Regions from separate parts of the Paracoccus sp. NBH48 genome, predicted to be linked through region 2. Evidence: riboswitches for the same ligand, from Rfam matches in the RefSeq annotation. Region 2 holds a riboswitch; the other holds the start of a gene.
The links. Region 2 has a riboswitch for cobalamin ahead of F1642_RS09310 (DUF1636 domain-containing protein). Riboswitches for the same ligand answer to the same signal wherever they lie in the genome.
Positions count from the first base shown of each region.

Region 1: it holds a riboswitch for cobalamin, as region 2 does, so the genes downstream of both, F1642_RS11635 (ABC transporter substrate-binding protein) here and F1642_RS09310 (DUF1636 domain-containing protein) in region 2, are expected to answer to the same signal.

Region 1 covers NZ_VUOJ01000005.1:81,315-85,723, reverse strand. The annotation lists gene F1642_RS11640 (iron ABC transporter permease) at 1-563, opposite strand, end outside; gene F1642_RS11635 (ABC transporter substrate-binding protein) at 560-1,567, opposite strand; cobalamin riboswitch at 1,705-1,922, opposite strand; gene F1642_RS11630 (hypothetical protein) at 2,171-2,425, opposite strand; gene F1642_RS11625 (TRAP transporter large permease subunit) at 2,551-3,867, opposite strand; gene F1642_RS11620 (TRAP transporter small permease subunit) at 3,867-4,409, opposite strand, start outside.
Region 2 covers NZ_VUOJ01000004.1:495,545-499,953, reverse strand. The annotation lists gene F1642_RS09325 (trehalose-6-phosphate synthase) at 1-291, opposite strand, end outside; gene otsB (trehalose-phosphatase) at 301-1,023, opposite strand; gene cobO (cob(I)yrinic acid a,c-diamide adenosyltransferase) at 1,125-1,754, opposite strand; cobalamin riboswitch at 1,795-2,021, shown strand; gene F1642_RS09310 (DUF1636 domain-containing protein) at 2,116-2,526, shown strand; gene cobW (cobalamin biosynthesis protein CobW) at 2,529-3,572, shown strand; partial or broken gene cobN (cobaltochelatase subunit CobN) at 3,572-4,409, shown strand, end outside.

The DNA.
Region 1 (4,409 bases), on a different contig from region 2:
GACCGCGCGATGATGAAGCTGGTCAGGGCGTTGAACAGCTGCGACCCGGCGATGCCTGCCAGCACGATCTGCGCGGCACCCCGCGCGCCCGGACCGCCACCCGACAGGCGCGCCAACCCCACCACCAACGCAAAGGCCGCGATCGCGCCCAGCAGCGCGCCCGCCGACATCGGCACGAACCCCGCGCCGATCCCCGCCACCGCGACCGTCACGGCCCCCGTAGACGCCCCCGCCGAGATGCCCAGCAGATAGGGGTCGGCCAGTGCGTTGCGCAACAGCGTCTGCAGGACCAGCCCCGAGATCGCCAGCCCCGCTCCGCAGGCCCCTGCCACCAGCGCGCGCGGCAGGCGGTAAGCCCAGACGATACCCTGATCGATCGGGTCCAGCGGATAGCCCGCACCCAGCATCTGGTTGGCCAGCGCCTGCCAGACGGTCGAGAGGGGGATCGGCGTTTCCCCCAGGGCGGTGCCGGCCAGGGGGGCCGCCACGATCAGCAGCGACACCCACAGCCAGACCGGGGCCAAGGGGCGGCGGACGGTCGGCACCCCGACATCGGCGGTCATTCGGACAGCCCGTCCATGCCCGCCGCCAAGGCCTCCAGCCCGTCGATCATGCGAATGCCGGGATGCAGCGCCTCGGCGTCCAGGATGACGATGCGATCCCGGCGCACGGCGGTCATCCGGCGCGTGACCGGGTCCGTTTTCAGAAAGCGCAGCTTTGCCTCGACATCGTCGGCAGGAAAGCGGCGGCGGTCCATGCGCGCGATCACCAGCACCGAGGGGTCGGCACGGGCGATCGTCTCCCACCCTACGGCGGGCCATTCCTCGTCCGAGGTCACGACGTTGCGCAGGCCAAGGCGGTCCATCATCCAGGCCGGGACGCCCATCCCGCCCGCCATGTAGGGGTCCAGCGCCAGATCGGCCGAGGAGAACCAGACCGCCGCGGACGCATCCGGCAGGTCCATCGCCCGCGCGCGCTCCACGACCGCCACCTCTCGGGCCTGCAGGTCGGCGATCAGCGCCTGGCCCGCGTCCTGCGCGTCCATGACGCGCGCGATCTGGTCGATGCCGTCCCACAGCGTCGCGATGTCGAAGGGCGCAAGGCGGGTGCCGTCGGCGCCCACGCTGTTGTCCTTGCCTTGGCAGTCCGTGGGCATGACATAGGCCGGAATGCCCAGATCGGCGAACTGCCGGCGCGTGCCGACCGCCCCCTGATCCCCGATCATCCAGGCGAACATCGTCGGCACGAAGCCGGGGCGCCGGTTCACCACCGATTCAAAGCTGGGCGTGTCGTCGCTGATGCGGTCAACCCTGGCATCATCCTCTGCAAAGGCGGGCAGCACCGGGGTGAACCACAGCGCGGTCCCGGCCATCCGGTCCGCCTGGCCCAGCGCATACAGGATCTCGGTCGTGGACTGGCCGATCGACACGACGTTGTCGGGACGCGCGGGGATGGTCACTTGGTGCCCGCAATTGTCGATCACCAGCGGATAGTCGGTCGGCGCGGCAAGGGCCGCCTGGCCCAGGCCCAGCGCCACCGCGGTCGTCAGGAAGATTCTGGTCGTCATGGTCGTCCTTCATGAAACGAAGGACGGGGCTGAAAAAGGCGCAGCGGCGTCACCGGGGTCCCACCCACCTTCGCGGTCGCGTCGGATGAAGGCCGTGGATCGGCGCATGCGGTCTTTCTCCGGGGCACCCCGCCCGGGTTGGTTCAGGTCATGATGGCAGGTCTCCTGACTTGCGGGTCGCGGCCTTCCCCGCCTTCCCGGCGCAGGGGGCGCCAGTGGCATCATGGGGTCGGCTACCGCTTACAGTTGCGGGGGCAGTCGCGGATTCGGCGCCTGATGGCTACACCTCACCACGTTCCCTTTTCACCCTGCCGGGGCCTTGGCCGGCACGGGAACCATCACGGACGGAAATGCCGCCGGGTGGGGACAAAGTCAACTGCCGCGGCAAGCAGCCCGCAGCCGACCCGGCCACCACGGCCGACGCACCTGTGACACCCGCCGCTTATGCCAGCCTGATCCCGGCGACCGGTGCGCCGCTGGTCGAACGCGCTGGCGCCCTGCGGAGGAAGGAGTTGGTCGCAGTCCTTCCTGCCAGGCATTGATGGGGGGTCGGATATAGGGCGTCAGACCACCGGGCGATCCAGCGCCTGACACCGCAGGGCTTCAAACCTGGCCGGGCCTCTTTCGCCACAGGTGGCGAAGGTCCAGCCGGGGATAGTCCCGCTCGATCTGGCTGCCCCAGAACAGGCCGGCGATCGGGGCTTCGGGATGGTCAGGGTCAAGGCCATAGTCGATCTGGGCGATGCGTTCGGCCGGCATGTGCAGGGTGTATCGCAGGAACAGGAACTGCTCCAGCCAGGCGTCATGGTCCTTGTTCGTGAACAGGTCCGGACGGGGGACGGGTTCGGGGTCGTGCATGGTGGGTCAGCCTTGGGTGACGGACCCGGATCATCCGTCAATCCGCTTGCCGGTGCAACATTCCTGTCCCCGAACGAAAAGGGGGCACGCCGCATCCGGCATGCCCCCCGATCCACGGCAGGCGATCAGTAGATCGCCAGGGCCGGGAACAGGATCAGCAGGCCCACCGCCAGGATCTGCAGCCCGATGAAGGGCAGCAGGGCGCGGAAGATTTCTCCCAGCGAGATGTCCGGCGGGGTCACTGACTTCAGGTAGAAGGCGGCGGGCCCGAAGGGCGGCGACAGGAAGCTGACCTGCATGTTCATCGCGAACAGCACCCCGAACCAGACGGGGTCGTATCCCAGGCTGACGATGATCGGCACGAAGATCGGCATGGTCAGCAGCGCGATGCCGACCCAGTCCAGGAACATACCCAGCACGAACAGGATCGCCATCATGAACAGGATGATGATCGTCGGGTTGTCGCTGATGCCGGTGATCAGTTCCGACACGAAGTTGATGCCGCCCATCAGGTTGAAGACGCCCACCAGGGCAGATGCACCGATGCCGATCCAGACGATCATGCCGACTGTCTGCAGCGTCTGCATGGCCGCGCCGCGCAGCAGGCCCCAGGTGAATTCGCCGCGGATCACGGTCGAGATCAGCACGCCCGCCACGCCCACGGCGCTGGCCTCGGTCACGGATGCGATGCCGCCATAGATGGAGCCCAGCACCATGATCACGACCAGGATCGGCAGGAACAGGCCCTTGAGCAGGCGCAGCTTTTCGTCCCGCGGGACGCGGGCGGTGACGGCCGGGGGCACGTCGCCCGGCGTCAGCCAGGCACGGATCAGCACATAGGCCACATAGAGCAGCGCCAGCATGAAGCCCGGCACGAAGGCGGCCGTGAATAGGTCGCCGATCGAGACGTTCGCGGTCAGGCCATAGATGATCAGCACGATCGAAGGCGGCACCATGGTCCCCAGGCTGCCGCCCGCGCAGACGACGCCGATGGCCAGCTTGCGGTCATAGCCCTGGGCCAGCATCTGGGGCAGCGCGATTAGGCCCAGCAGCACGACCTCTCCGCCGATGATGCCGGACATGGCGGCCAGGATGACGGCCACGAAGATCGTCTGGACCGCCACGCCGCCGCGGATGCGGCCGCCGACCAGGCGCATCGCCTCGAACAGGTCGCGGGCGATGCCGCTGCGGTCCAGGATCGCGGCCATCAGCACGAACATCGGCACCGACACGAAGACGAAGCTGGACACGAAGGTGTAGACGCGGCTGGTGATCAGCGGCACGACGTTCGGGCCGAACCACCCCAGCGCGAAGATCAGCGTGACCAGCAGCGTGACGAAGGCCAGCGGGATGCCCGTCAGCAGCAAAAGCAGCAGCAGCGCGAACAGGAGGCCCGTCCCGGCCTCGATCCCCAGGGATTGCAGCGAACCGAAGATCTCCATCAGCGGGCTCCCTTGTGCCCGCGGGCATAGTTGACGGTCAGGATGGCGAATTGCAGGGCCATGATCGCCAGCGCCACCATCAGCAGCACCTTGAGCACGCCCGGATAGGCCGGGTTCCAGGCCGAGCCCGAGGTCTCGAGGTGAAAGCTGCCGTCGGGGCGCCAGGCGGACCGCTTGACCATCTGCCAGGCCGCCCAGGCGAAGGCGCCCGAGGACAGGCCGCAGATCGCCGAGATGAGGATGTCGGCCACCCGCCGCGCGGCGGGCGGCAGCAGGTCATAGACCAGGACGACCCGGATGTGCCGGTCGCGCGCGGTGCACAGCAAGCCCCCGTAGACGAACGAGATCGCGCACAGGAACACCGTCGTCTCGTGCGCCCAGTTCGTCGGGCGGCCGAACACGTAACGCAGCACGACCTCCTGGATCAAGATCAGCATGGCGACCACCAGGCCCAGGGCCGGGATGATCGCCAGGCGGTCGATCACGCGACCCAGGCGCCCCGACTGGGGCACGGCCTCGTGTTCCTCGCGCGGAATGGCTTC
Region 2 (4,409 bases):
CATCAGGTTGGGGCGCCCATGACACAGCGGCCACAGGATGGAGTTGGAATAGCCCAGATAGTATTCGTCATGCTCTTGCGGGGTCAGGTCAAAGGACAGCCGTTGGAACGCCGCGCCCGGATGGTCCTGCAGGTCGGGCGCGGGATCGTCCGTCACCTCGCCCGAGAAACCCACCCACACCCCGCCGGAACTGCGCAGCGCATCCTCCAGCGCCACCACCAGCCCCCCCGAGGGGTCGTCCCCCAGCGGCAGGCGGTTCGAGACGACGATCAGGCGCGGTTCGGTGGACATGGGCATTCCTCAGTTCAGCGATGCGTCAAGCCAGGCGGCCAGCGCGGCAGGGTCGGACAATCGGTGATGCGCGGCGGTGGGACCGTCGCCGATCTTGATGGCAAAGCCGCCGCGGGCCTGCGCCTCGGCCATGGCGGGTTCGTCGGTGGTATCGTCGCCCGCAAAGACCGGCACGCGCCCGACAAAGGGCTCAAGCGTCATCAGATGGGCCAGCGCGCTGTCCTTGCCGACGCCACCGGGGCGCAGTTCAACCGCCATCTTGGCGGGCTGCAGCACCAGATGCGGGTTCCGGTCGGCCAGATCCTGCATCACCCCCTCGACAAAGGTGCGAAGATCGGGGGCGTCCCGATAATGCAGTGCGACGCCGTGGGGCTTTTCCTCGACCAACAGGGCGGGATGGGGCGCGGCGGCGGCATGGGCCGCGGCATGAAGGGGGCCCGCGTCGAAATCGACCCGGTGCAGGGTCTGGATGCGGCCGGGGCGCAGCGACAGCTCGGCGCCGTGGCTGCCCGCGACGATCCCCTCGAACCCGTCCATATGTCCGCGCAGGTCGGCCACGTCGCGCCCCGAGATCAGCGCCACTGCGCCCCCCTGCCGCCGGTACAGCGCCGCCAGCCGGTCGCGCAGCGCCTGCGTGACAACGACCGCATCGGGCCGGGGGGCGATGTCGACCAGGCAGCCGTCGAAATCCAGGAACAGGGCGGCGTCGGGGGCAAGTGGGGGTGGGGTCACGTCAGGCGGGCTCCGGCGATTGGGATACACCAAAGGGAACCCATGACTCCCCCCGAGGGTTCACCGCCGCGTGAGGTTTTTTGACCGCCAACCCGCGCGCGTCAGTATTCGACCCCGGCCTGCGCCTTGATCCCAGACCGGAACGGATGCTTGACCTGGGTCATCTCGGTCACCAGGTCGGCGGCCTCGATCAGCGCGTCGGGGGCGCCGCGCCCGGTCAGCACCACATGGGTCATGGCGGGCTTTTCCGCCTGCAGAAAGGCCACCACCTCGGCCGCGTCCAGATAACCATAGCGCAGCGCGATGTTGATCTCGTCCAGCAGGACCATGCGGATGGCCGGGTCACGGATCAGGTCCTGCGCGCGCGCCCATCCGGCCTGCGCCATGGCGATGTCGCGGGACTTGTCCTGCGTCTCCCAGGTAAAGCCCTCGCCCATGGCGTGGAACTGGCAGATGCCGGTGAAATGCGTGGTCAGCAGCGTGCGTTCGCCCGTGTCCCACGCGCCCTTGATGAACTGCACAACGGCGCAGGGCATCCCGTGCGCGATGGAGCGCATGATCATGCCGAACCCCGACGACGACTTGCCCTTGCCCGGCCCGGTATGGACGATGATCAGGCCCTTTTCGCCGGTCTTGGTCTCCATCATGCGGTCGCGGGCGGCCTTTTTCCTGGCCATCTTGGCGGCGTGGCGGTCCTGATCCTCGGCGGAAATCGGGTCGGTCTGCGTCATCGGGTCGCTCCTTGCGGTTGACAAACGGCGGGTGCGGGGGTTTGGGTGAGGGCGTGTTGGTTCCTGTCTATGACAGGCGAAGAGGGAATGCGACAAGGCCCCGGGTCATCAGACCCGCGACCCCAAGCGCAGCCGCCCCCGCGACCGTGACCGGAGAGGTCGCCCGATCCACTGGCCCCGATTGGGGCTGGGAAGGTGGGACGACCGTCGGGGCATCCGCCCCTGAATCCGCAAGCCGGGAGACCTGCCAGCACCTGACGATGACGGGCGAACGGGGTGTTTCGCGACCGGCAGGTGATGGCCGGATGCCCCGTGCCGCCTCCTCTCGGACGCCCCTTGCCGCAACAAGGAAGGGGCCGCGATGCGCGCCGTTCTGCATGTCTGCACCACCTGTCGCGGCACCGTGCCCGACCCGGTTCCCGATGCCGCAGGGACCGATGCCGCAAGGACGGATGCCCTTGGCCCGGACGCGCCGCGCCTTGGCGCCCGGCTGCACGACCTGCTGTCCCGCACCGCCCCAGACGGCGTCGAGATCCGCCCCGTCGAATGCCTTTCCGCCTGTTCGCAGGGCTGTTCCGTCGCGCTGTCCGCGCCGGGCAAGTGGTCCTATGTCTATGGCCGCCTGACGCTGGACGACGCCGCCGACATCCTGTCGGGCGCGCGCGCCTATGCCGGGACCGCCGACGGCATCGTGCCGTGGCGCGAACGCCCCGCCGTCTTCCGCAAGCAGAGCCTTGCCCGCATCCCCCCGCATACCCTGTCGCAGGAGTGACCATGAACGACCTCGTGAAGACCCCCGTCACCGTGATCACCGGCTTTCTGGGGTCGGGCAAGACGACCCTGGTGCGCCATCTGATGGCCAACCCCCAGGGGCTGCGCCTTGCGGTGATCGTGAACGAATTCGGCACGATGGGTGTCGATGGAGAGATCCTCAAGGGTTGCGCCGACGCCGCCTGCCCGGCCGAGAATATCGTCGAGCTGTCGAACGGCTGCATCTGCTGCACCGTCGCCGACGATTTCATCCCCACGCTGGAGGCGCTGATGGCGCTGCCCGCCCGCCCGGACCACATCCTGATCGAGACGTCCGGGCTGGCGCTGCCCAAGCCTCTGCTGAAGGCATTCGATTGGCCCGCGATCCGGTCGCGGATCACCGTGGACGGCGTGATCGCCCTGGCCGATGCCGAGGCCGTGGCGGCCGGTCGCTTCGCCCCCGACGTGGCGGCGGTGGACGCGCAGCGCGCCGCCGACCCTGGCCTGGACCACGAGACGCCCCTGTCCGAGGTCTTCGAGGATCAGATCGCCTGCGCCGACGTGATCCTGCTGACCAAGGCCGATCTGGCCGGGCCGGAAGGCGTCGCCGCCGCCCGCGCCGCGATCGAGGCCGAGTTGCCCCGCCCCCTGCCCATTCTGACCGTGACCGAGGGCGCGGTCGATCCGCGCCTGATCCTGGGTCTGGGCAAGGCCGCCGAGGACGACCTGGACGCCCGCCCCAGCCATCACGACGGCGCCGACGACCACGAGCATGAGGATTTCGACACCGTCGTGATCGAGCTGCCCGAGATCACCGATCCCGCCGATCTGGCGGCCCGCATCGCCCGTCTGGCCGCCGAGCAGAACGTGCTGCGCGTCAAGGGCCATGTCGCCGTCGCGGGCAAGCCCATGCGCCTTCTGGTGCAGGCCGTGGGCTCGCGGGTGCGCCATCAGTACGACCGCCCGTGGGGCCAGACCCCGCGCCGGTCGCGCCTTGTGGTGATCGCGGAGCATGACGACGTGAACCCCGACGCGATCCGCGCCGTGCTGGAGGGTGTTCCCGCCTGATGCATGTCATCTTCCGCGAACAGGTCGGGCTTGAACAGTCCGACGCCCCCTATGATCCCGGTCAGACCCCCGGCGATCTGGTGGTCCTGTCCTTTTCGGACAGCGACCTGGGGGCGTTTGCGGAAGGCTGGCGGCGCGCGGCGGGGGGGCTACCCTCGACCCGGCTCTGCAACCTGGTGGCGCTGCGGCACCCGGTTTCGGTCGACACCTATGTCGAGAACACCCTGTCGGGCGCGCGCGGCATCCTGATCCGGTTGATCGGCGGAGAGGCCTATTGGCCCTATGGCCTGGCCTCGGTCCAGGACCTGGCGCGCAGGCGCGGCATCGCGCTGGCCGTGCTGCCCGCGGACGGCCGCGACGATCCGCGGTTGGAGGAGATCTCGACCGTTCCCCCCTCGGTCCTGCGCGTGCTGCGGCGGCATTGCGACCAGGGCGGCGCGGTCGCGGCGCAGGCGGCGCTGGCGCAGATGGCCATCGCATCGGGCCTGCAGGCCGCGCCCGTGCCGGGGGTCAAGACCCTACCCGCGATGGGCTTCTACGACCCCGACCGGGGGGTGGTCGCCGACCCGGGCCCGGTCGCGGCGCTGGTCACCTTCTATCGCAGCTGGCTGGCAGCGGCGGATGTGGCGCCCATCGATGCGCTGATCCGGGCGTTGCGGGCGCGGGGCATCGTGGCGATGGGCGTCTTTGCCCCGTCGCTGAAGGCGCCGGGCCTGGGCGACTGGCTGGCCGATGCCCTGCCGGGCGGGCCTGCGCTGGTCGTGAACGCGACCGGGTTTTCCGGGGGGAATGCGGGTCCGTTCGACGGCTGGTCCTGCCCGGTGTTCCAAGTGGCCC